2 regions of the Methylocystis sp. Se48 genome follow, and region 1 is predicted to be linked to the other one. Evidence: predicted binding sites of a transcription regulator. Region 1 holds the regulator's gene; the other holds the start of a gene.
The links. Region 1 encodes PhoB, which activates phosphate uptake and scavenging genes when phosphate is short. Its sites were predicted from a motif close to TGTCATNNANCTGTCAT; they were not measured.

Region 1 (20,320 bases):
TGCTGAAACGCTTCGCCGAGACCCCCGTCGACCCCGCGCATCTCCAGCGCGCCAAGACGCGCCTCGTCGCGGACGCCATCTATGCGCAGGACAGCCAGGCCTCGCTCGCCCGCTGGTATGGCGAGGCGCTGGCCACGGGCCTCACCATCGAGGACGTCATCGCCTGGCCCGAGCGCATGGAGGCCGTGACCGCCGAGGACGTCTCCGCCGCCGCGCGCAAATGGCTCGACAAGCGCCGCGCCGTGACCGGCTTTCTGCTGCCAGCCGACGCCGCCTGAACCCTTCCGGGCCGGCGCCGCGTCGCCGGCCGTTCTCTTTTATCGGGACTTCCCCATGACCGCCCACGCCCCCGCCGTCTCCACGGCCTCCCGCGCCGAGCATGTGCAGCGGATCGTCACGCCCGGCGGCGTCACCGCCTGGCTCGTCGAGAGCTACGCCGTGCCGCTCGTCGCGCTCGAATTTTCGCTGCGCGGCGGCGCGGCGCAGGATCCGGCCGACAAGCCGGGCCTCGCCACGTTGCTCGCGGGCCTGCTCGACGAAGGCGCGGGCCACTATGACGCGCGCGGCTTTCATCGCGCGGTGGACGAACTCGCGATCCATCTGGGCTTCGGCGCCGACCGCGACGCGATCTCCGGCCATTTGCAGACGCTGTCGAAAAACGTCGACAAGGCGTTCGCGCTGCTGCGGCTCGCGCTCACCGAGGCGCATCTCGCGGAGGCCGACGTCGCGCGCGTGCGCAGCCAGCTCGTCGCGGAACTGAAGCGCGACGCCAACGACCCCGACGCCATGGCGGCGAAGGCCTTTCGCGAGGCCGCTTTCCCGGGTCATCCCTATGGCCGCCCGGCGCGCGGGGATCTCGCCTCGATGGACACGCTTTCGCGCCCCGATCTCGTGGCCTTGCGCGAGCGGCTGTTTTCGAGAAAGGATCTCCACATCGCCGTCGTGGGCGCGATCGACGCGCGGACGCTGTCGGGTCTTCTAGACGAAACCTTCGGGCCGCTCGAGGCGCGAAACGATCTCGCGCCCGTCCCGGCGACGACCATCGCCGGGGTCGGGTCGCGCCGGCTGGTCGACCTCGACATTCCCCAGACGACGATCCGTTTCGGGCGCCCCGGCGTCGCCAAGCGCGATCCCGATTACTTCGCCGTCGTCGTCGCCAACCACATTCTCGGCGGCGGCACGTTCACCGCGCGGCTCTTCCGCGAGGTGCGCGAGAAGCGCGGCATGGCCTACAGCGTCTATTCGCAGCTCAACGAATACGAACAGTGCCCGATGCTGATCGGCGCCGCCGCCACCAAGAACGAGCGCGCCGGCGAGGCCCTGCGCGTGATCGAGGAGGAAGTCCGCCGCTTCGCCGAGGAGGGCCCGACCGAGGACGAACTCGACAAGGCCAAGAAGTTCCTCATCGGCTCCTACGCCCTGCGCTTCGACACCTCGACCAAAATCGCGAGCCAGCTCGTGCATTTGCAGCAGGACGGCTTCGAGCCGAGCTATCTCGACGAGCGCAACGGCGAGATCGCCGCCGTGGGTCTGGAGGACTGCAAGCGCGCGGCGAAGAAGCTCTTCGGCGACGGCAAGCTGCTGGTGACGATGGTGGGACGGCCCGAGGGGGTGTGAGGGGAGAGTCGGGATTGTCGCACCAGTATGGCGGAGATGTTGAGTATCGATCATTCAATGCTTTGGAAAGCTATGCTTGTGGTCAACGATCGCGCCCCAGGGCTCAGGGCGTGTCCGCCCGAAAGCTGTCCTGCTGAATGGGGGGCAAGATGGCTGCCATCAAAGCACTTGTGAAGCGGGAATTGCTGAGGTGGGCTCGGAGCCGCGCTAAGGTGGGCCCTGAAGATGCAGGAAAAGCAGCGCATGTTTCGGTTGAACGCCTAATTGCTTGGGAAAGCGACCACGAGGAAGATACCCCTACGGTTGGTCAACTCCGCGCTTTAGCATTAGAGTTGCATTATATCATTACAGTTGCATTATATTTGGAGTTCTGACTCGATGGGACGCCATGATTCGGCAAGGGGATCATGGGATGTCGGGAGCTTCGATCGAAACGACGCTGGAGTTGTGGGCGTCGTCTCTGCGTGACGTGAAGCGTCGGATGCGGCCTCTGTTCACGCAGGAGCGCGTGGCGCGATTGGCGGAGCGCTTTCTGGACGGGTTGCTGGGCGAAGAGCGGCGCAAGACGGGCTGGATGCGCGCCGAAGCGGCGGGCGATCCGGGACCGTGGCGGCGGCAGGCAATTCTGGGTCGCGCGCGCTGGAGCGCGGATGGGCTGCGCGACATTGTGCGCGATTATGCGCTCGAAGCCTTGGCGGACGAAGATGCGGTTCTCCTTGTCGACGAGACGGGGTTTCTGAAGCAGGGTAAGGCCTCCTGCGGCGTCGCACGGCAATATACAGGCTCAGCGGGGAAGATCGCGAATTGCCAGATCGGCGTTTTCGCGTGCTGCGCCACAGAGCGCGGCCATGCGTTCATCGACCGCGAGCTTTATCCGCCCAAGAGCTGGACCGAGGATAAAGCGCGCATGGCCAAGGCGCATATTCCGCAGGAGATCGTCGACAGCGCGTCTGGCGGCTTTGCGACCAAGCCGGCGCTGGCGCTCGCTATGATCGAAAGAGCGATCAAAGCGAAGGTCCCATTCTCCTTCGTAGCGGCCGACACAGTCTAGGGCGTCGGCGATATCGAAATGGCCTTGCGGCGCGCTGGCAAAGGCTACGTGCTGGGCGTCAAATCCAACGAGCCGTTCCACTCCTGGGGCAAGTCGAAATTGATTTCGGGCGCAGCCAAAGAAATTGCGGACGGCTTGCCGGCCTCCGCCTGGCGCCGGCTCTCGGCGGGCGCGGGCGCCGAAACGGCAGTCTCCGGTGGATTTCCGCGTCCCGAGGAGACGCCGCAGGCGGCGTCTCATCCGTGACACAAAAATGCGGCTGATCGTCAGGGCGTCTCCGGGACCGTCGCAACCCGGGCCGCGACAGCGTCGGCCGAAACCGATCGGAAACATGCCGTCGGAAAGCGCACGATAGACTGAAGTTCTTGGCGCGGGGCGCGCGCCGACAAGCTTGGGGCTGTTTTGTCGCGGGCCGCTTCGGATCCGAACCAGGCTCTTCAGAGACAGGAGGGAAAATGAGTGCGGAACCGCACAGCCGTCCGGCGGCGCTGGTCCATTTTCTGCACAAATATTTGATCTGGCTGATTATTATTTCCTATTTCGCGGCGGCGCTCCTCCCTCAGTTCGGTCTCTGGATCCGCAAGGCGGATTTGGGGCTCGCGCACACGCCCTTCGGCGACATCAAACTCGCCTTGCCGCCGGTCATGCTCGCCGCGCTGCTCTTCAATGCGGGACTTGGCGTTTCGATAAAAGAACTCGCGAGCGCCGGCCGCAAGGCGCCGATGATCTTCCTCGGCCTTCTTGGAAACCTCGCCGCGCCGCTCGCCATGATTTTCGGGGTCAGCGTCACGATGACTCTCTGGCACAATCCGGAGGAGGCGCAGCAGCTGCTGGTGGGGCTTGCGCTCGTCGCGGCGATGCCGATCGCGGGCGCATCCACCGCCTGGGCTCAAAACGCGAGCGGAAGCCTTGTCCTCAGCCTCGGCCTTGTCTTGGTCACGACCCTGTTCAGTCCCCTGACGACCCCTCTCGTTCTTCACACGGTCGGATTCCTGACGGCAGGCGACTATTCGGAGGACTTGCATGAATTGGCTTCCGGCGAAGCCATGTCTTTTCTCGGCGCCTGGGTCATCCTGCCGTCCCTGTCGGGGATCGCCTTCCGCGCCTTTCTGGGAGATCGCCTTTATGGGCGCATGCTCCCTTATGTGAAGCTTTTCAACTTTCTGGTCCTGGTCACCCTGAATTATTCGAACGCGACTCTTGTTTTGCCGGAGGTCGTATCCGCGCCGGACCGCGATTTTCTCTTCATCGCGGCCGCCGTCGTCGCGCTGCTGTGCATTGCGGGATTTGGCGGGGGCCTTCTGGTCGCGAGGCTGATGAAGGCGAACCGCTCGGAAACGGCCTCTCTCATGTTTGGTCTTGGCATGAACAACAACGGCTCCGGTCTTGTTCTCGCGTCGGTCGCGCTGGCGGATCACCCGCGGGTGATGCTTCCGATCATTTTTTACAATCTCGTCCAGCACTTGTTCGCGTCGACCGTCGACGCCGGCCTGATGCGGTTCGGCGGCCGAAAGGCCGCAGCCGCCGAAAGGGGCCATTGATCAGCCAAGGCGAAGGAATGCAGATGGGTCAATTCAACTCCTGGCGGCTCTGGGCTCTTCTTTCGGCCGTCTTCGCGGCGCTGACGGCCATCTTCGCCAAGATTGGCGTTGAAAACGTCAATTCGGATTTTGCAACTTTCGTTCGCACGATCGTCATCCTGTGCGCGCTCGCCGCATTCCTTTTCGCCACCGGCCAATGGCAACCGCCCGGGTCAATCTCTGGACGCACCTATTTCTTCCTGCTCCTGTCGGGACTCGCGACCGGCGCCTCCTGGGTCTGCTATTTTCGCGCGTTGAAGCTCGGCGACGCGGCAAAAGTCGCGCCGATCGACAAGTTGAGCGTCGTGTTCGTGGCGATATTCGGGGCGCTCATCCTCGGAGAACGCCTCTCTCCTAGAAACTGGTTCGGGATCTGCCTCATCGCCGCTGGCGCCGTTTTTGTCGCCTACAAGAGCTGACGGAGAGCGGAATCGCGGGCGCGCGGACAGGCCGGCGCTTCAATCCTCCGAGAGCCGCGTCTTGCCTGGCCCGTGCGGCTCGATGAGCGCGCCGAAGTCGTGCGGCTCCTTGCGGGCGCGGCGCAGCGCGGCCTCGAGGAAGACCGTGAAGGCGTCGATGTCGGCCTCATGGGTGCGGTGATTGATGATCGCCGCGCGAATGGCCGGGACGCCGTCGAGAATAGTGAGCGAGGGGGCCGCCTCGCCGCGCTCGTGCAGCTCCATCACGATCTCGCGGGCGAGCGAGCCGTCGGCGTCGCCCTTCACCCCGAAGCAGACGATATTGAGCCCGACCGGCGCGCGCATGACGAAACTGTCGGACTTTTCGATCCAGCCTTCGAGCCGCTTCGCCATGCGGCAGCATTGCTCGATGCAGTCCGCGAGCTTCTTCGTCCCGTAGGTCTCGATCGTGATCCAGGCCTTGAGCGCGCGAAAGCCGCGCGAGAGGTCCGGGCCGAGGTCGCAGGGCCAGGTGTCGCCCGCCGCGAGGCCGCGCGGGGCGCGCGAGAGATAGGCGGCGTTGGCCGCGAAAGCGCGCTTGTGGGCCGCAGGGTCACGCACGAGGAAGAAGCCCGCGTCATAGGGCACATGCAGCCATTTGTGGAAATCGAAGGCGATGGAGTCCGCCCGCTCCAGCCCCTTCACCAAAGGCTTGAGCTGCGGCGAGAGCGCGGCGAGCGCCCCGAAGGCGCCGTCGACGTGAAACCAGAGATCTTCCGTATGGGCCACGTCCGCGAGCCGGTCCAGCGGATCGACCGCGCCCGTATCCACCGTGCCCGCCGTTCCCACCACAAGAAAGGGCCGGAAGCCCGCCGCGCGGTCGGCGGAAATGGCGTGGCGCAGATAGCTGATCTTCATCCGCCGGTTCTCGTCCGACGGGATGAGCCGCAGATGCCGCGCCCCGAGTCCGGCGAGCTCCATCGCCTGCCGCACGCAATTGTGCGCCTCGCGCGAGGCGTAGGCGATAAGCTGGCCCTCGCGCGCGCAAAGCCCGTTGAGCCGAACGTCCTTGTCGCCATAGGCCTGATCGCGCGCGACAAGCAGCGAAAGGAAATTCGCCATCGACGTGCCGGTGACGAAAATGCCGGAAGCGTCCTGCGGGAAGCCGAAGACCTGCGCCATCCATTTGGCGATCTGGCGCTCGACGTCGATCGCGATATGGTTGCGGCCGCCGCAATTGGAGTTCATTCCGGCGGCGAGCATCTCCGCGATCATGCCGACCGGCGTGCCGGCGCCCTGCACCCAGCCCATGAACATGGGATGAATATTGCCGGTGGCGAAAGGCTTGATGTAACGGTCGAAATCCGCGAGCACGGCGGAGAGGTCGCGGCCCTGCGCGGGCAGGTCGCGGTCGAAGCGGGCGCGCGCCTCCTCGCTCGGCGGAACCCAGACCGGGCGTTCGCGCAGGCCGCGCAGATAGTCGATCATGAGATCGAGCGCGCGATGGCTCTCGGCGCGAAAGGCGTCCCAGTCCTCGGGGTCGAGATCGACCGGCTTGGTCATGTCGCGGCGCTCACGCGCCCTACTCGCGGCGCAAAGGCGGTCAGATGAGGCATACGCCGCGCGTCTCCCGGCGGTTCACACCGCTAGCCAATAGCCGCCTTTGCCGGGTCCGCGCAACCGTCCGGGGCGAATGCGACGCTGACCGCGCCCACGCCCTCGATCGTCCCCTCCGCCCGGTCGCCCGGCCGCATGGCGCCGACGCCGGGCGGCGTGCCGGTGAAGATGAGGTCGCCCGGCGCGAGCGCGACATGGCGCGACAGTTCGGCGATGATCTGCGGCAGGCTCCAGATCATGTCGGCAAGGTCGCCCTGCTGGCGCGGCGCGCCATTGACGGAAAGCGCGATGCGGCCGCGCGCCGGATGGCCGATCTCGGCCGCCGGCCGGAGAGCGCCAATGGGCGCCGAATTGTCGAAGCCCTTGGACATGTCCCAGGGCCGCCCGGCGTTGCGCGCGGCCGTCTGCATGTCCCGGCGCGTGAGGTCGATCCCCGCCGCATAGCCGTACACGCAGTCGAGCGCCCGCTCCGGCGCAATGTCCGCGCCGCCCGCGCGCAGCGCCGCGACGAGTTCGATCTCGTGATGGAGGTTGCCGGTGAGGCTCGGAAAGGGAATCGCCGTCCCGCTCGCGACGATCGCGTCGCCCGGCTTGGCGAAGAAGAAGGGCGGCTCGGCGCCGGGCTCCTTGCCCATCTCGCGCGCATGCTCCGCGTAGTTGAGCGCCACACAGAAAATGCGCCGCACCGGAAAGCGCCGAGTCTCGCCGGCGACGGCGATCGAGGGGAGCGGCGGCGGGGGAATGACGAAGGCGGGATACTGCATGGCGACACGCCATGGGGCCGCCGACGCCAAAAATCAAACGATTTTTCGGGGAGCGCCGGCGCCGCACTGTCGGCCGCTATTTTTCTCGCGCTTCGGCGCCTTCCTCGGGCCTCCGGCTCGTTCTGATCGGCAGCAGCATGTTGAGCAGATCGAACCAGAAAGCGGCTCCGAACACCATCGCTATGGCGGTGAGCGTCCATCCGGCGATATGCAGCGCGATCCTTTCGCGATCGAAGGTTTTGAAATCCGCCAGGGCCGCGTCCGTCCAGCCGATCGGCGCGTGGATTTCATCCAGCCGATTGAGATATTTTTCGATCTCCTTTTTGATTTCTCCGTCATCCGTCCCGGTAGGCGCCCCGCCGCTCTCCGGCCGCGGGTCTTTTTTCTCTTCCCAAAATTTAATCGCGTCGCTCAGCGCTTGGTCTCTAAATTGATCCGAGACATACAACTCTTTGACGACATCCACGGCGTTCATATTGAGCGCCATGGCGACGAACAGCCCGATGCCGAAGAGATAAGCCTGGGTATTTCTCTTGTAGCGTCCTTGCGTCCGCTCCACCGAGGCCTCGAACCAATCGCCGAGATTGTTTTTCGCCTTCTCGAAATCCTCGCCGGCGTCGTCGAGCGCCCATAGAAACGCCTTCCGTAACCGGGGACTGGGGACGAGCGCTTTTTTGTCAGGGTCTCCCTTCACCCTGAAATCGGACTTGGCGACGGCTTCACGCAAAGCCTTGAATTGTTTATTTTTATCATCGGCTTCGTCCGGCTTGGGCGTTGGGGTCTCCTCGCCCGCCACGATGTCCTTCATCACCGCAAACAGCGCGTCTTGAAAAGTTTTTCTGTCGATGTAGGCAGGCAGTCTGGCCTTCCGCGGCGCTGGAGACTTAGCGCCGGATCGGTCCTCTTCCAAAATCGGCGCGCGATAATCTCCCTTGAATTGCGAATAAATCAATGGATGATCATAAAAACGGAGAAGTATGCTTTTTTCTTTTGTTTGGCCGCTCTGGTTCTTTTGCCTGGAGATCGTCTCCATCGGCGTGGGATCGTCCAGCATTTCTCTAAGAGTTTGTTCGAGCAATTTCCCGCGCGTGCCGAGCCAGGAATCGATCAGCTCCCTGACGCCGGAACAGACGAGGCTCGCGAGAGTGAAAAAAAAGCAAGTTCCAATAACCACATCGAACATTTTGAAGCTCATGGCGGCAAACCTCCGAAAATTGGGCTTCCGGCGCACAAACATGGAAACGCCACGCGTTGCGAACCGCCGCCCCAACTGAGGCTCTACAGGATAATGCGCTCTCTCCGAGTCGCAATGAGATTTTGAAACCTTGTTCAAGAAAGCTGTCCAGCCCGGGTTGCAGCGCTGGATCCGGTCGCGCGGGGGGGGGGGCGCCGCCGCCAGATATGCGAATCTCTCTAAAGTGCGCATATCGGATATGGATTGCCGCCCGCGGACTTGGCTATGTTTTCCGCATGCCGTTCCCGGACGAGGAAATTTTTGGAGAGGCGCTGGAGCGCGGGCAGTTCGGGCTCGCGATTTTCGACGAGCGCCTTATCGTCGCAAACCGCCTCGGATCGCTGTGCGACTGGCTGCCGCCCGCCGGAAAGCCCGCCTGCGACGCGCCGCTGCTGATGCACATGGAAGGAAACCTGGAGAACTTGCGAGAGAGGGGCGGAGAGATGGTTCTGCCCTCGGTGCGCGCGTGGGCCGGCGCGCCGCGCGTCACCGTTTCGATCTCCTGGAACGCGCGCGCGCGGGTCTTCGTCGCCGTCACCGCGCCGGACCACGCCGGCGAGCAGATCGACCGGCTGATGGCCTCGGACCGGCGCGAAAGACAGATTTTGCGGCAACAGGCGGACGCCGCGGCGGCGCGGCTGCGCGTCGCCGACGCGCTCTACCGCGACATCGTCGAAGCCTCCGCCGATCTCGTGCTGCGCTTCCGGCCCGATTGCAAGATCGTTTTCGTCAACCGCGCGGCCGCGGCCTTTTTCGGCCGTCCGCAGGATGCGTTGATCGGCGAGGCGCTCGACAGGCTTTTTCCAGCGCCGGACAATTCCCCCTGCCGCCTGGGCGCGGCGGCCGACGGCGCCGCCTCATTCGAAATGGCGGCGCGCGACGCGCGGGGCCGCGCCGTCTGGCTCGCCTGGGAGGTGCGCTTCCTCGACGACGAGGCGGGCGGCGAATTTCAGGCCGTGGCGCGCGACGTGACCGCCGAGCGGCGGCTGCGGGTCGAACGCGAAAGGGCGCAGGAGGAGGCGCGCGCCGCCGCCGTCGCGAACGAGAGGATGCGCATCGCGCACGAACTGCACGATACGCTGGTGCGCTCGATTGTGACGATGATCGCCGAAGCGCGGCTCATCGCGAAGACGACGGGAGACCCGCAGACCAGGGCGGCCCTCGCGGCGCTCGACGCGCAGGCGCGGCAGGGCTTGTGGGAAGCGCGCGACGCCATCGCGCAAACCCGCGCGGCGCGGCGCGAGGAAAAGGACTTGCGCGCCATTGCGGCCGAATTTGCGCAGAGATGGGGGGAGTTGGCGGTGACGCTCGACATGACGGGGTTCGACGTCCTGCCGGACGCGACCGAGCGGCTGTTCGGCGCCGTCCTGCGGGAGGCGCTGCGCAACGTCGAACTCCATTCCGGCGCGCGACGCGTGCGCGTGACGCTGCGAACCGGCGAGGGCGGCGCGGAGCTGGTCGTCGAGGACGACGGCTGCGGTTTCGATCCGCAGGCGCCGGCGCCGGGCCATTTCGGCGTGACGGGGATGCGCGAACGCGCGCAGCTCGCCGGGGCAGGTTTCGAGATCGACAGCGCGCCGGGAGGCGGAACGCGAGTGCGGGTGACCGCGCCGGCGGCAAACGGCGCGGATCAGGCGAAATCGGCGGGATCGTAGCTGCGGTAGGTCGCGCAGAACTCGCAGGTGACGCCGATGCGGCCGTCGTCGCCCACCATGTCGGCGCGCTCCTGCGGCGTGAAGCTTTTCAGCAGGCGCTCGATCCGCGCCGAGGAGCAACGGCAGAATTCCTCGACCGCGCGCTCGCCGAACACCTTCACGCCCCGCTCATGGAAGAGCCGGAACAGCAGACGCTCGCCCGACAGCGCAGGATCGACGAGCTCATGGTCTTCGAGCGTGCCGGCGAGGGCCTGTCCTTCCGCCCAGGCGTCGTCCTCCTCCGCGGCCTCCGCCTCCGATGGCGCGTCGCCGGGCGCGAGGTCGCGGACGCGGGCGCCCGCCGCGGGCAAATATTGCAGAAGCAGTCCGCCCGCCCGCCAGCTGCGGCCCCGCGCCGTGACGATCTCGCCGACCGCGAGCCGCACGAAGGAGGGAATTTGCTCGGACTGGCGGAAATACATATGCGCGGCTTCCGCGAGGCTTTCGCCCTCGAGCGGCACGACGCCCTGATAACGCGCGGCGTCCTCCTCGCGCTCGATGGTCAGCGCGAGATGGCCCCGCCCGAGCAGCGCCGCCGGCGCCGGATCGGCGATCTCGTCAAGACGCGCCGCGTCGAACCGCGCGAAGCCGCGTAGCTTGCCCGGCGCGTCGTAATCGACGACGAGCATGTCCACGGGGCCGTCGCTGCGCGTCTGGAGCTGGAAACGGCCGTGCGACTCAAGGATGGAGCCGAGCAGGGTCGCGAGCGCGATGGCCTCGCCCAGAAGGCGCGCGACACGCGGCGGATAATCGTAATGCTTCAGGATTGCGTCGACGGTCGGGCCGAGCCGCACGAGCCGCCCGCGCAGGTCGAGCGCCTCCACGGCGAAGGGCGTCGTCCGATCGTCCCTCGCTTCCGACGAGACCGGCCGGCTCGGCGCCTCCGCCATCAGGCGAGCCCCGGCGCGAGGCACCAGGCGAGCACGCCCTTTTGGGCATGGAGGCGGTTTTCAGCCTCGTCGAAGACGACCGACTGCGGCCCGTCCATCACCTCGTCCGTGACTTCCTCTCCGCGATGCGCGGGCAGGCAATGCATGAAGACGGCGTCCGGCGCCGCGGCGCGCATCAGCTTCGCGTCCACCTGATAGGGCGCCAGCGCCCGGCGGCGGAAATCCTCGTCCTTGTCGCCCATCGACACCCAGCAATCGGTGACGACGGCCGAGGCGCCAGCGACGGCCGCATAGGGATCGCGCGTCACATTCACCGCCGCGTCATTGGCCTTGGCCCAGTCGAGAAGGCTCTGCGGCGGCGCGAGCTCCGCCGGCGTCGCGACATTGATCGCGAATCCGAAGCGCGCGGCGGCGTGGACCCAACTCGCGAGCACGTTGTTCGAGTCCCCGACCCAGGCGATGGTTCGTCCCTCGATCGGGCCGACGCGCTCCTCGAAAGTGAGAACGTCCGCCATGATCTGGCAGGGATGCGAAAGCTTGGTCAGGCCGTTGATGACCGGCACGCCCGCGTGGCGCGCAAGCTCCGCGAGATCGTCGTGCGAGAGAATGCGGATCATGATGGCGTCGACGAAGCGCGACAGGACGCGCGCCGTGTCGGCGATGGTCTCGCCGCGGCCGATCTGCATTTCGGCGCCCGTGAGCATGATCGTCTCGCCTCCGAGGTCGCGCATGGCGACGTCGAAGGAGACGCGCGTGCGCGTCGACGGCTTGTCGAACACCATGGCGAGATATTTGCCGGCGAGCGGCCGCTCGCTTGGCGCCGCGCCCTTGACGCGTTTCGCCTTCAGGGATTTGGCGAGGCCGAGGATATGGCGCAGCTCCGCGCCCGAAAAATCCGACAGATCGAGAAAATGACGCGGCCGCGTCATGGAATGCGCGGTCATCAGGCCGCTCCCAATTGTTTGCCCGGAGCGGACAGGCGCTCGCAGGCCTTCGAGAGGCGCGCCGCCGCTTCGGCGATATGGCTTTCGTCGATGATGAGGGGCGGCAACAGGCGCACCACATTGTCGCCGGCGAGAACGGTGAGCAACCCTTCCGCGCGCGCGGCGGCGGCGAAATCGCCGTTTGGAACGCGCGTCTTGAGGCCGAACATCAACCCCTCGCCGCGCACCTCCTGAACGACGCCCGGATAGCGGTCCTCGATCTCCGCGAGACGCTGGCGCAGCAGCGCGCCGAGCGCGGCGACGCGCGCGAGAAATCCTTCCGACAGCACGACGTCGAGCACCGCGCCGCCGACGGTCGCCGCCAGCGGATTCCCGCCGAAGGTCGAGCCATGCGCGCCGAGCGTCATGCCCTTCGCGGCCTCGCGCGTCGCGAGACAGGCGCCGAGCGGGAAGCCGCCGCCGAGGCCCTTGGCGAGCGCCACGACGTCCGGCGCGACGCCGGAATGTTCGCAGGCGAGAAACTTGCCGGTCCGGCCGACGCCGCACTGGACTTCGTCCAGCGCGAGAAGCAGGCCGCGGGCGTCGCAGAGCGCGCGCAGCGCGACCAGGAAATCATTCGGAAAGACGCGCAATCCGCCCTCGCCCTGCACGGGCTCCAGCAGCACGCCGGCGGTCTCGTCCGAAATCGCCGCCTCGACCGCCTTGAGATCGGCGAAGGGAACCTGGTCGAAGCCCGTGACGGGCGGACCGAAGCCTTCGAGATATTTCGGGTTTCCGCCGGCGGCGATGGTCGCGAGCGTGCGGCCGTGAAAGGCGCCCTCGAAAGTAATCAGGCGATAGCGGTCGGGCTGGCCGTTCGCCGCATGATATTTGCGCACGGTCTTGATCGCGCATTCGACCGCCTCGGCGCCGGAATTGGCGAAGAACACGACGTCCGCGAAAGTCGCCTCGACGAGACGCTCGGCGAGGCGCTCGGCCTGCGGAATTCGGAACAGATTGGAGACGTGCCAGGGCTTTTCGGCGGCGGCCTTCAGCGCGGCGACGAGATGCGGATGCTCATGACCCAGCGACAGAACGGCCACGCCCGAGGCGAAGTCGAGATAGCGGTCGCCGTTCTCGGCGACGAGCCATGCGCCCTCGCCGTGCGAAAAGGCGATGTCGGCCCGCGCATAGGTCGGATACAGCGCAGAAGTCAAAACCATGCTCCAAGCGACAAGGACTCCGCCCGCCGCGGCCCGAGCCCAAAAACAAAGCGCCGCCCCTTTCAGGGCGGCCATTTGACACATGATTTTATGCGGGACGGCGCGTCCGGTCAAATCGCCGGAAACGGCGAAGCGATTGCGCGGCGCGGGCGAATTTGGCGCTTTTCCAGGGCAATTGCGAGGCGAGTGAGTCTTGCGCGCAACACCTGCGACGGAAAGCGGGGACAATCCCTGTTGAGAACGCCCCCTTTTGCTTGCCAGCGACTCTTGCGCATGATTCAACTGCTCCAGTAAATTTTCTCGTCGGCGCGGTCGCGTTCTTTCCGCGCGACGTCTCTCGAGTCTCGATGCGCGTCATATCGCCGCTGGCTTGCGCCAGTGCAGCGAGGGGCGGCTGATTCCGCCATGCGCGCTCGAACCGGCCGGTTGGAGGTCACACATGTCTTGGACCGATGAACGCGTCGAGCTGTTGCGTAAACTATGGAGCGACGGCCTCAGCGCGAGTCAGGTCGCTGCGGAACTTGGACCCGGCATCACGCGCAACGCCGTGATCGGGAAGATTCATCGTCTCGGATTGGCGGAGCGCGCCAAGACGGCGAGCGCGCCGCGTCCGCGCGCCGCCAAGACGGCGCCGCGTCCCGCCGCCCCCGCGCCCCGCGCGGCGGGACACGCCGTGCACGGCAATGTCGCGCTCGCATTCGCGCCGCAGGCGATGGTGGTCGCGCGCGCGGTTCCCGAGGAGGAAGTCGTCATTCCGATGACGGAGCGCGTGACCCTGATGGAGTTGCGCGAGTCCATGTGCCGCTGGCCAATGGGCGATCCGACGTCGCCGGAATTCCGCTTCTGCGGCGGCAAGTCGCCGATCGGCGGCGGCCCCTATTGCGCCCATCACGCCCGCATCGCCTATCAGCCGGCGCAAGACCGCCGCCGCGCGCGCGAGCAGCTCAGGGCCCCGCGCTACGCGTGACGCGCCTGACGGCCGGGGCGCGCTAGTCGCGCCCGAATGTTTCGTCGAAGGAATAACCCGAACCGCGCACGGTGCGGATCGGGTCCTTCTCCCGCCCGCGGATCAGCGCCTTTCGCAGCCGGCCGACGTGAACGTCCACCGTGCGTTCGTCGATCTCCGCCGACATTCCCCAAACGCTGTCGAGAAGCTGCGCGCGGGTGAAGACGCGCCCCGGTTTCTCCATGAAATATTCCAGCAGCCGGAACTCCGTCGGTCCGAGATGAATCTCGCGGCCCGAGCGGCGCACGCGGCGCGTCTCGCGATCGAGATCGATGTCGCCGAGCGTCAGCCGGGAAGCGACGCGCTCCGGCCGCGCGCGGCGCAGCAGGGCGCGCACGCGCGCCATCAGCTCCGGCGTCGAGAAGGGTTTCACGACGTAATCGTCGGCGCCCACCGACAGGCCGCGCACGCGCTCGCTCTCCTCGCCGCGCGCGGTGAGCATGATGATCGGCATGTCGCGGGCGGCGTCGCGCGCCCGCAGGCGCCGGCAGATTTCGAGGCCCGAGACGCCGGGCAGCATCCAGTCGAGAATGACGAGGTCCGGCGGCGTCTCCGTGATGCGCAACTCCGCTTCGTCGCCATTGTCGACATGCTCGACCTGATAGCCCTCCGCCTCCAGATTGTAGACGAGCAGCGTCGCGAGCGACGTCTCGTCCTCCACGACGAGAATGCGCGGCGCGCGATCTGGCTTGACCTCGCGGAGGGCGGATTGTTGGGCGGACTCGTTCATTGCGGGCTTTCGGTCTCCCCGGCGCGGAGATTGCAAACGCGCGTCTTCGGTCGTTCGGCCGGCATGGGCTCGCCGGTGACGAGATAGACGACGGTCTCCGCGATATTGGTGGTGTGATCGCCGATGCGCTCGAGATTTTTCGAACAGAACAGAAGATGCGTGCAGAAGGAGATGTTGCGCGGATCTTCCATCATGAAGGTGAGGAGATCGCGGAAGACGGAGTCCTCCAGCGCGTCGAGATCGGCGTCGTTCTCCCACACCGCGCGGGCGCGTTCGACGTCGCGCAGCGCATAAGCGTCGAGCACTTCCTTGAGCTGCGTGGCGGCGAGTTCGTGCATCGACTTCAGCCCGACGATGGCGCGCGGCAGACGCGCGTCCGAGGCGATCTTCAGCGTCCGTTTCGCGAGGTTCTTGGCGAGATCCCCGATGCGCTCGATGTCGCCCGAGATGCGGATGGCGGCGATGCATTCGCGCAAGTCCACCGCCAGCGGCTGGCGCCGGGCGATGGTCAGTATCGCGGCCTCCTCGACTTCGCGCTGAAGCGCGTCGAGGCGCGCGTCCGCCGCCACGACGCGCTTGGCGAGATCGACGTCGAAACTGGCGAGCGCCTGCATCGCCTCCGCCAGCATTTTTTCCGCGACGCCGCCCATCTCCGCCAGGCGCCGGCCCAAGGCCTCCAGATCGCGGTCGTAGGATTTGACGATATGCTCGCTCATGGCGTGTCCTTCCTCAGCCGAAGCGGCCGGTGATGTAGTCCAGCGTGCGCTTTTCCCGCGGCGTGTTGAAGACCTGATCCGTGTCGCCGTATTCGACGAGCTCTCCGAGATACATGAAGGCCGTATAGTCGGAGACGCGCACCGCCTGCTGCATGTTGTGGGTGACGATGGCGATGCAATATCGCTCGGAAAGCTCCTCGATCAGCTCCTCGACCTTGGCGGTCGAGATGGGATCGAGGGCGGAGCAGGGCTCGTCGAAGAGGATGACTTCCGGCTGAACCGCGACGCTGCGCGCGATGCACAGGCGCTGCTGCTGGCCGCCGGAGAGTCCGAGCCCGCTCGTGTGCAGCTTGTCCTTCACCTCGTCCCAGAGCGCGGCGCCGCGCAGCGCTTCCTCGACGCGCGCATCCATGTCGGCGCGCGACAGCTTTTCGTAGAGGCGGATGCCGAAGGCGATGTTTTCGTAAATCGACATCGGGAAAGGCGTCGGCTTCTGAAAGATCATGCCGACGCGCGAGCGCAGGGCGTTCACGTCCACCGCCGGATCGAGAATATTCTGCCCGTCGAGCAAGACTTCGCCCCGCGCGCGCTGGGCCGGATAGAGATCGTACATCCGGTTGAGGACGCGCAGCAGCGTGGACTTGCCGCAACCCGACGGTCCGATGAAAGCCGTGACCTTGTTGTCATGCAGCGGCAGGTTGATGGATTTGAGCGCGAGCGACTCGCCGTAGAAGAAATCGAGATTGTTCACCGACACTTTGGCCGGCGGCTCGTTTTGCGCGACTGCCATGTTCATTTGGACTTCCTCCGTCCGGCGCTGAGCATCCGGGCGATAATGGAGAGCGTGAGGACCGCGACCGTGATCAGCAGCGCGCCGGCCCATGCGAGTTGCTGCCAATCCTTGTAGGGCGACAGGGCGAACTGGAAGATCACGACCGGAAGGCTCGCCATCGGCGCGCCGAGATCCGAACTCCAGAACTGGTTGTTGAGCGCCGTGAAAAGAAGCGGCGCCGTCTCGCCCGAAACGCGCGCCACCGCAAGCAGCACGCCGGTGACGAGGCCGGCCTTGGCGGCGCGATAGGCGACTTTTCCGATGACATGCGCGCGCGGCGCGCCGAGCGCCGACGCCGCTTCGCGCATCGAGCCCGGCACGAGCAGCAGCATGTCCTCGGTCGTGCGCAGCACGACGGGCACGACCAGAAGCGACAGCGCGACCGCTCCCGCTATTCCCGAGAAGTGGCCCATCGGGTGAACGAGCGCTTCGTAGACGAAGAGGCCGATCACGATGGAGGGCGCGCTGAGCAGAATGTCGTTGATGAAGCGGACGACGACGGTGAGCTTCGTGTAGCGCCCGTATTCCGCCATATAGGTGCCGGCGAGCATGCCGAGCGGCGTGCCGATCGCGACGCCGATGGCCGTCATCACCAGCGACCCCGCGATCGCGTTGAGCAGGCCGCCCTGGCCGCCGGGCGGCGGGGTCATTTGTGTGAAGACCGCGGGAGAGAGCCCGCGCAAACCCTCGTAAAGCAGCGATGCGAGGATGAGGAACAGCCAGGCGAGGCCGAAGACCGACGCGCCCCAGGCGAGACTCTTGGCCAGGGCGTTGCGACGGCGGCGGGCGGCGTAAAGCGACATGATCGCGTTCCTTATGCCGCGTTCTTTTCGATGCGCATCAGCATGTAACGCGCCATCGCCAGAACGACGAAGGTGATGACGAAGAGGATCAGACCGAGGGCGATCAGCGCGGAGGTGTAGATGTCGCCCACCGCTTCGGTGAATTCGTTCGCGATGGTGGCCGAGATCGTCGTGCCGGGCGCGAGCAGCGACGGCGAGACCTTGTGCGCGTTGCCGATGACGAAAGTGACGGCCATCGTCTCGCCGAGCGCGCGGCCGAGCCCCAGCATCACGCCGCCGATGACGCCGACGCGCGTATAGGGAAGCACGACGTATCGCATCATTTCCCAGGTCGTGCAGCCCACGCCCGCCGCCGCCTCCTTCAATACGGGCGGCACCGTCTCGAACACGTCGCGTGAAATGGAGGCGATGAAGGGCAGAACCATGATCGCCAGAATGAAGCCGGCGGTCAGCACGCCGATGCCGTAGGGCGGCCCGGCAAAGAGCGTGGAGAGCACAGGAACGTCCCGAAAGAGCGAAATCAGACCCGGCTGCACATGCGCCTGAACGAAAGGCGCAAGAACGAAGAGACCCCAGATGCCGTAAATGATCGAGGGAATGCCCGCGAGCAGCTCGATGGCGACGCCGATGGGCCGGCGCAAGGGGTGCGGACACAGCTCGGTGAGGAACATCGCGATGCCGAGCCCCACCGGCACCGCGATCAGCATGGCGATGATCGATGTGACGATCGTGCCGTACATCGCCGGCAGCGCGCCGAAGTTTTCGGTAACCGGATTCCACGCCTGCGAGGCGAGGAACCCGAAGCCGAACGCCTTGATCGCCGGAAGCGAGCCATACACAAGCGACGCGATCACGCCGCCGAGGATGATGAGCACGGCGACCGCCGCCGCGCGCGTGAATTGGAAAAACACGCGGTCGAACAGCGCGATGCGCTTCAAAGACCCGGCGCGCGCCTCGGCCGCCGGGCGCGAATAGCTTTGCTCCAGAACAACATCCGACACTTTGCCTGCTCCGTCCGGTTGAGGCGCGTCCGGTTTTTCGATTTGCATGCCGCGCTCCCGGCGCCAGCCCGGATGGACCGGCGCCTACTGTCGTTTTTTGTCCAGCCGGCGGGAGGGCTGCGCCCCACGGGGCGCGGCCTAACCGGCGGCGCGGCATGTTAATGCCACAAAGGCTTTCCGTCTGGCCCCTTGATTTCCGACGCCCAAGTCTTCTTTATCTGAGCGACGACGGCGTCAGGCATGGGCACGTAGTCGAGCTCCTCGGCCAGCTTGTCGCCGGTCTTGTCGTAGGCCCAGGCGAAGAATTTGAGCGCCTCGGAGGCGACCGTCGGATCGGCGGGAACTTGGTGCATGAGGATAAACGTCGCGCCGGAGATCGGCCACGATTTGGGGCCCGGCTCGTCGGTGAGAATGACGTAGTAGCTGTCCGAGTTCGCCCAATCCGCCGCGGCGGCGGCCGCCTGGAAGCTCGCAGCGTTTGGCGCGATCGCGTTGCCGGCCCTGTTGACGACCTTGGCGAAGTTCATCTTGTTCTGCTTCACATAGGCGTATTCAACGTATCCGATGGCGCCCTTGGTGTTCACCACATTGTTAGCCACGCCTTCGTTGCCCTTGGCGCCGATGCCCGTCGGCCATTCGACCGAAGTATTGGCCCCAACCTTGTTTTTCCAAGCCTCGCTCACCTTGGACAGGTAATCCGTCCAGATGAAGGTGGTGCCCGATCCGTCGGAACGATGAACCACGACGATCGGCAGAGACGGAAGCTTGAGCTTCGGATTTAACTTCTTGATCGCCGGATCGTCCCAGCTCGTGATTTCGCCGAGAAAAATTCCCGCGATCGTGGGGCCGTCCAAGACGAGTTCGCCAGGCTTCACGCCGTCAAGATTGACCACCGGCACGTCTCCGCCGACCACGGTCGGAAATTGAACGAGGCCTGAGGATTTTATGTCGTCCGGCTTGAGCGGCATGTCGGACGCGCCGAACGTCACAGTCTTGGCTTTGATCTGCTTGATGCCGCCACCGGAGCCGATCGACTGGTAGTTGAGACCGATCCCCGTCTCCTTCTTATAGACGTCCGCCCATTTGGCGTAGAGGGGATAGGGGAAAGTCGCGCCCGCGCCGGAAATGTCCAGCGCCCTCGCGGAGCCGGCCATGGCCGCGAGCGCGAACGCCGCTGCGGCGGCGCGCTTGAAAAACGTGGAGATCATTCGAGGATCGCTTTCAGCTCGAGAACAAAACACGAGAGACGCCTACGGCGCCTGTCACGGCCGCAGGGATAAACGCTCGCCAAGAGTTTTTTGTGACGTTCAGATCACAAAAATATGACAGTCAAAATGACATTTATTCAATACGTTAACCTACATTTTCGGTATTCACGCCGGCCGACGGAAGCGTGACCTTGAACAACGAGCCCTCGCCGAGCGCGGACTCGATGGCGAGCCGCCCGCGATGACGCAGGACGATGTGCTTGACGATGGCGAGACCGAGGCCCGTGCCGCCTTTGGCGCGGCTTTTTCCGGCGTCGACACGGTAGAAGCGCTCCGTCAGCCGCGGAATATGCTCCTGCGCAACGCCGGGACCATGGTCGCGCACGGCGAAGACCGCCGTCGCCCCCTCCCGCGAGAGCGAGATTTCCACAGGCTTTGCAACATCTTCGCTGCGGCCGTATTTCAGCGCGTTCTCGACGAGATTCTCGACGATGCGCGCAAGCTCGTCCCGGTCTCCGGGAACGACGACGCCGGCTTCGAGAGCAAGCTTCAGCGGAACGCCGTTTTCCTCCGCCATCGGCGTCAGCGTGTCGACGATATGCGCGACGAGCATGGTGAGGTCGACGGGCTCCGCCGGCCGCACATGCATGTGCTGCTCGATGCGCGAGAGGGAAAGGAGATCGTCGATCAGCCGCGCCATGCGCTGCGCCTGTTCACGCATGATGCCGAGAAATTTTTCGCGCGCTCCCGCGTCGTTCTTCGCGGCCCCCTGAAGCGTCTCGACGAAGCCGAGGAGAGAGGCGAGCGGCGTGCGCAATTCATGGCTGGCGTTGGCGACGAAATCGACGCGCATGCGCTCGACGCGGTGCGCCTCCGTAAGATCGCGCAGGCTGATCATCGCGGCGGCGTCGTAGCCCGAAATATTTATTGGCGCGACATGCGCCTCGAACCAGCGCTCCACCGGCAGCCGTTCCGTCCAGGCGGTTTTTTCCGCCTCGCCGCCCGCGACGACGCGCCGGACCGCGTCGAGCAT
Region 2 (3,627 bases), 1.7 Mb from region 1:
CCTTCGCCGTGGTGGCGTTCTCCATCGTTGTGCAGGGGCTCACAATGCCCCTACTGTTGCGCGCGCTCGGCTTCATGCCCAAAGACGTCAATGCGGGAAGTTGAAGAGCCGCCACATGGCAAGCGATATCGACGCCGTCGCAAGTAGAACGAGAGCCGCCGTAACCTTGAAATAGAGCGGCGTGAAGATCGGCCGATGCTCCCGCGCGTCGACGACGCGGACGCCCTCCACCGTGCGGACGCGGCGGCCGTACTGGTCCGGCTTCGGGGCCTTGGGACGGCGATCGTAGGATTCGCTGATCGAAAGACCGAGACGAGGCATGACTTGGTTTCCCATTCGTTGACCGGAGGCGGTTCGCTTCTGTCCCGAATTCGGACAATGGAGCCGCCTATGGCCAAAGGGTTTCAAGTCGTGTGCCTCATTAACTTCTAGGCAATGATATCCGGCGTGAGCTGGTCCTCGAGCTGCACGATGCGATCGCGCAGAACGAGTTTGCGCTTTTTGAGCCGCTGAATCTGGAGTTGATCCGGCGCGCCGACCGCGATCAGGGCGTCGATCGCCGCTTCGAGGTCATGGTGTTCGAGGCGCAGGCGCTCCAACTCGGCGCGTATCGCGCTTTGGTCCGCCTCGCCGGGATTGTCGTTCATCGCCGCAACCAGACTGCCCCGAGGGGCCGTGAATCATCTCTGCGATTATCGCGCCGCACACAAGACGGGTTCAAGCGGAAATCCGCAACGCGGTCCCGGGCCTCAGACCGGTGCGAGGCGATAGGCGTCTCGCATCAGGGCGATCTCGGCGATCTTTCGTTCCAGAGCGGACCAGTCGTCCTTGTCGGCGATGGGCGCCCAAATGGCCTCGACCTCGTCGATCAGCATGGCGCAGGGCGAGAGCCGTTTGAAATAGGCGTGATCGAGACGGGCCGCCTCGGTCGTTTCATGTTCCGCCAACGCCTCCCGCACGGCGACGAATTCGGGCGTTTCATAATAGCGCGCCGAAGGGCTGGCCTTGGCGCGCCCGGCGCTGGCCAATCCCCCGCGCCAGTCGAAATAGGCTTGTTCGAAAGGCGCCCGCGTCGCGATCAGGAAATCCGTCCAGGCTTTGGCGAGGCGGGCGTCGGCCTCTTCGCCGGCGGAGGAGAGCGCCAGCCGGCGCAGGAGCGCGGCGCGGTATTCCCGCTGGATCAGGCCGGGGAAGACGTCCAGCGCCTGCTGGGCTGCGTCGTGGCCGATGAGATGAAGCAGGCATTCCGCGAGCCGTGCGAGATTCCACGCGAGCGCGCCGGGCTGGCGCCCGAAGGAATAAAGCCCGCTCTCGTCGAAATAAGCGGCCGTGAAGAGGGGATCGTACGCTGGCGCGAAGCGCCAGGGGCCATAATCAAAACTCTCGCCCGTGACGTTGATATTGTCCGAGTTCAAAACGCCATGGACGAAGCCGGCCGCCATATAGCCCGCGCCGAGCTTCGCGACTCGGGCCACGACCGCCTCCAGAAAGGCGCGGGCCTTCCCGGGGCCGGGCAGCTCCGCGAGCGCGGGGAAATAATGGCGGCAGACGTGGTCCAGAAGGCGGTCGATCGCCGCCTTGTCGTCATGAAAGGCGAGGCGCTGAAAGGTGCCGATCCGGATGTGCGAATGCGACAGGCGCACCAGCACGCTCGCGCGCGTGGGCGAGGGTTCGTCGCCCCGCACGAGCGCCTCGCCGGTTTCGATGAGGCTGAAGGTCTTGGAGGTGTCGACGCCGAGCGCTTCCAGCATTTCGGTCGCGAGGATTTCGCGCACGCCGCCCTTGAGGGTCAGCCGCCCGTCGCCCCGCCGCGACCAGGGCGTCTGGCCGCTGCCCTTGGTGCCGAGGTCGAGCAGACGGCCGTCGGCGGCGTCTCGCAATTGTGCGAAGAGAAATCCACGGCCGTCGCCCAGTTCCGGATTGTATACCCGGAACTGATGGCCGTGATAACGCAGAGCGAGCGGCTGGGGCAGGCCGCCCGGCAGGGGATCGAAGCGGCCGAAGTGGGAGATCCATTCCTCGTCGGTCAAACCGTCGAGCCCGACCTGCGCCGCCCAGCGCTGGTTCCGAAAGCGCAGGATCGTTTTTGGAAAGCGTGCGGCTTCGACACGGTCGAAAAAGGGGTCTCCCAGGCTCTCGTGAAGAGTCTCGGGGCAATAGTCGGCGGTTACGGGCATTGGGCGGCGTCTCGTGGTTGTCGGCGCATTCGCAGCGAGCAGGGGTTGCGCCAAAAAATAAGGCGGAGAGCGCCCTCCGCCTATGTAGAGACGTCTTTCGCTTTGGAATTTGGGGGGACCAGGGGACGCGTCAGTGGCGCGTCGGACTTCCCTGCAATTTGGCGAGTTCGTCCTTGATTTGCAGCTTTTTTCGCTTGAGCTCCAGAATTTTCGCCTCGTCGGCGTTCGGATGGAGTTGCTCTTGCTCGATTTCCTTCTTGAGCGCCTCGTGGCGGCGTTGGAGTTCGACGATATGACCCTGCAAGGACATGCGGAACCTCCTTATCTTGCGGCCCCGGCGAGGGCCGCAAAGTCAAGCATGCCATAACCGGTCGAAGCTGCAAGGCATGAAATGCCGCATCTGTCACAAATCTTTCGCGAGACGGAGCGGAGAATGTAACGTTTCGTCAACCTTTGTTGCGGTCCCGCCCGCGCTTCGGCGCGCCCCGATCGGGCGTTGTGGGTTCGGGAGCGGAGGATGCATTTTTAACGAGAAAGGCGCTTGCGCCCCGGCGCGTCCGCCACTATACACACGCCACCCGAACCGCCGACGAGGCGGACCCCGGAAGGGGGCGCGTAGCTCAGCGGGAGAGCACTACGTTGACATCGTAGGGGTCACAGGTTCAATCCCTGTCGCGCCCACCATTCAAATCAAAGACATAGGTGGATGGTGACTTGCTGACGTGAAGCCGCGTCAGCAATACGTCAGCAACGCACAAAAGGCGCGGCCGTGGCTGTCGCGCGGTCGCCATTCGAGCGACCGGCTTGGTCCCTTCCCATGGTGGGGTTTGCCCCGAGCGCAGCTGGACGCCGCCCCGATCTTGGCGGCCCGAGCCCCAGCGGCCTAAGCTCGCGCTCATGCCTTCCCCGACGTGCTACACTTGCCCGGCCATAGACCTTGCGAACATGCGCAGCCTTGGCGTCCGCGCCGTCGCCGTCGAATGCGGCTGCGGCCGTCGCGAGAGCGTCGATATGTCGGATCGCCGGGGTCCGTCGAAGTGCCCACCCTCAAGCGCCGATTGCGCTGTCTGGTCTGCGGTGCGCGCCCGAGCGACGTTCGGCCCGATTGGTCACGGCATCGGGCGAGCGGAATGGGGCGGTAGCAGCTGACACACCCCGTGGGAAGGAACTGCGCCAATCGCCGGACGTTGACTTTGCCTGTGGGCAAAATTCCCTGTTGGAAACCTTCGCTGCACCCGCTAAAATTTAGAACAAAAAAAGAACGTAGTTCCGATTCGGGGAGAGTGTGGTGCTGTCATGCTAACTTACGTCAGGACAAGCATCTTTGATTCGCCGGCTCAGACGCTGGTGAACACGGTGAATGTCGTCGGCGTTATGGGGAAAGGTATCGCTCTTGGTTTCAAGGAGCGGTATCCGGATATGTTCAAAGCGTACAAGCGCTTGTGCGACA

Region 2: a site for PhoB is predicted at 2,579-2,595, ahead of ACV959_RS11685 (YdcH family protein). Genes of this name have one in related genera too.

The regions. Positions count from the first base shown of each region.
Region 1 is NZ_CM149850.1:327,880-348,199, reverse strand. It holds gene ACV959_RS01735 (M16 family metallopeptidase) at 1-278, shown strand, start outside; gene ACV959_RS01730 (M16 family metallopeptidase) at 334-1,617, shown strand; gene ACV959_RS01725 (hypothetical protein) at 1,767-1,991, shown strand; partial or broken gene ACV959_RS01720 (IS701 family transposase) at 2,030-2,857, shown strand; gene ACV959_RS01715 (bile acid:sodium symporter family protein) at 3,124-4,209, shown strand; gene ACV959_RS01710 (EamA family transporter) at 4,233-4,667, shown strand; gene ACV959_RS01705 (pyridoxal phosphate-dependent decarboxylase family protein) at 4,707-6,209, opposite strand; gene ACV959_RS01700 (fumarylacetoacetate hydrolase family protein) at 6,293-7,027, opposite strand; gene ACV959_RS01695 (hypothetical protein) at 7,104-8,222, opposite strand; gene ACV959_RS01690 (sensor histidine kinase) at 8,498-9,916, shown strand; gene ACV959_RS01685 (Hsp33 family molecular chaperone) at 9,892-10,845, opposite strand; gene argF (ornithine carbamoyltransferase) at 10,845-11,789, opposite strand; gene ACV959_RS01675 (acetylornithine transaminase) at 11,789-12,985, opposite strand; gene ACV959_RS01670 (GcrA family cell cycle regulator) at 13,431-13,958, shown strand; gene phoB (phosphate regulon transcriptional regulator PhoB) at 13,981-14,727, opposite strand; gene phoU (phosphate signaling complex protein PhoU) at 14,724-15,443, opposite strand; gene pstB (phosphate ABC transporter ATP-binding protein PstB) at 15,457-16,239, opposite strand; gene pstA (phosphate ABC transporter permease PstA) at 16,236-17,078, opposite strand; gene pstC (phosphate ABC transporter permease subunit PstC) at 17,090-18,079, opposite strand; gene pstS (phosphate ABC transporter substrate-binding protein PstS) at 18,238-19,287, opposite strand; gene ACV959_RS01635 (ATP-binding protein) at 19,433-20,320, opposite strand, start outside.
Region 2 is NZ_CM149850.1:2,360,956-2,364,582, reverse strand. It holds gene ACV959_RS11705 (cation:proton antiporter) at 1-104, shown strand, start outside; gene ACV959_RS11700 (hypothetical protein) at 88-321, opposite strand; gene ACV959_RS11695 (YdcH family protein) at 429-647, opposite strand; gene ACV959_RS11690 (protein adenylyltransferase SelO family protein) at 750-2,177, opposite strand; gene ACV959_RS11685 (YdcH family protein) at 2,308-2,487, opposite strand; tRNA gene ACV959_RS11680 (tRNA-Val) at 2,787-2,861, shown strand; gene ACV959_RS11675 (macro domain-containing protein) at 3,474-3,627, shown strand, end outside.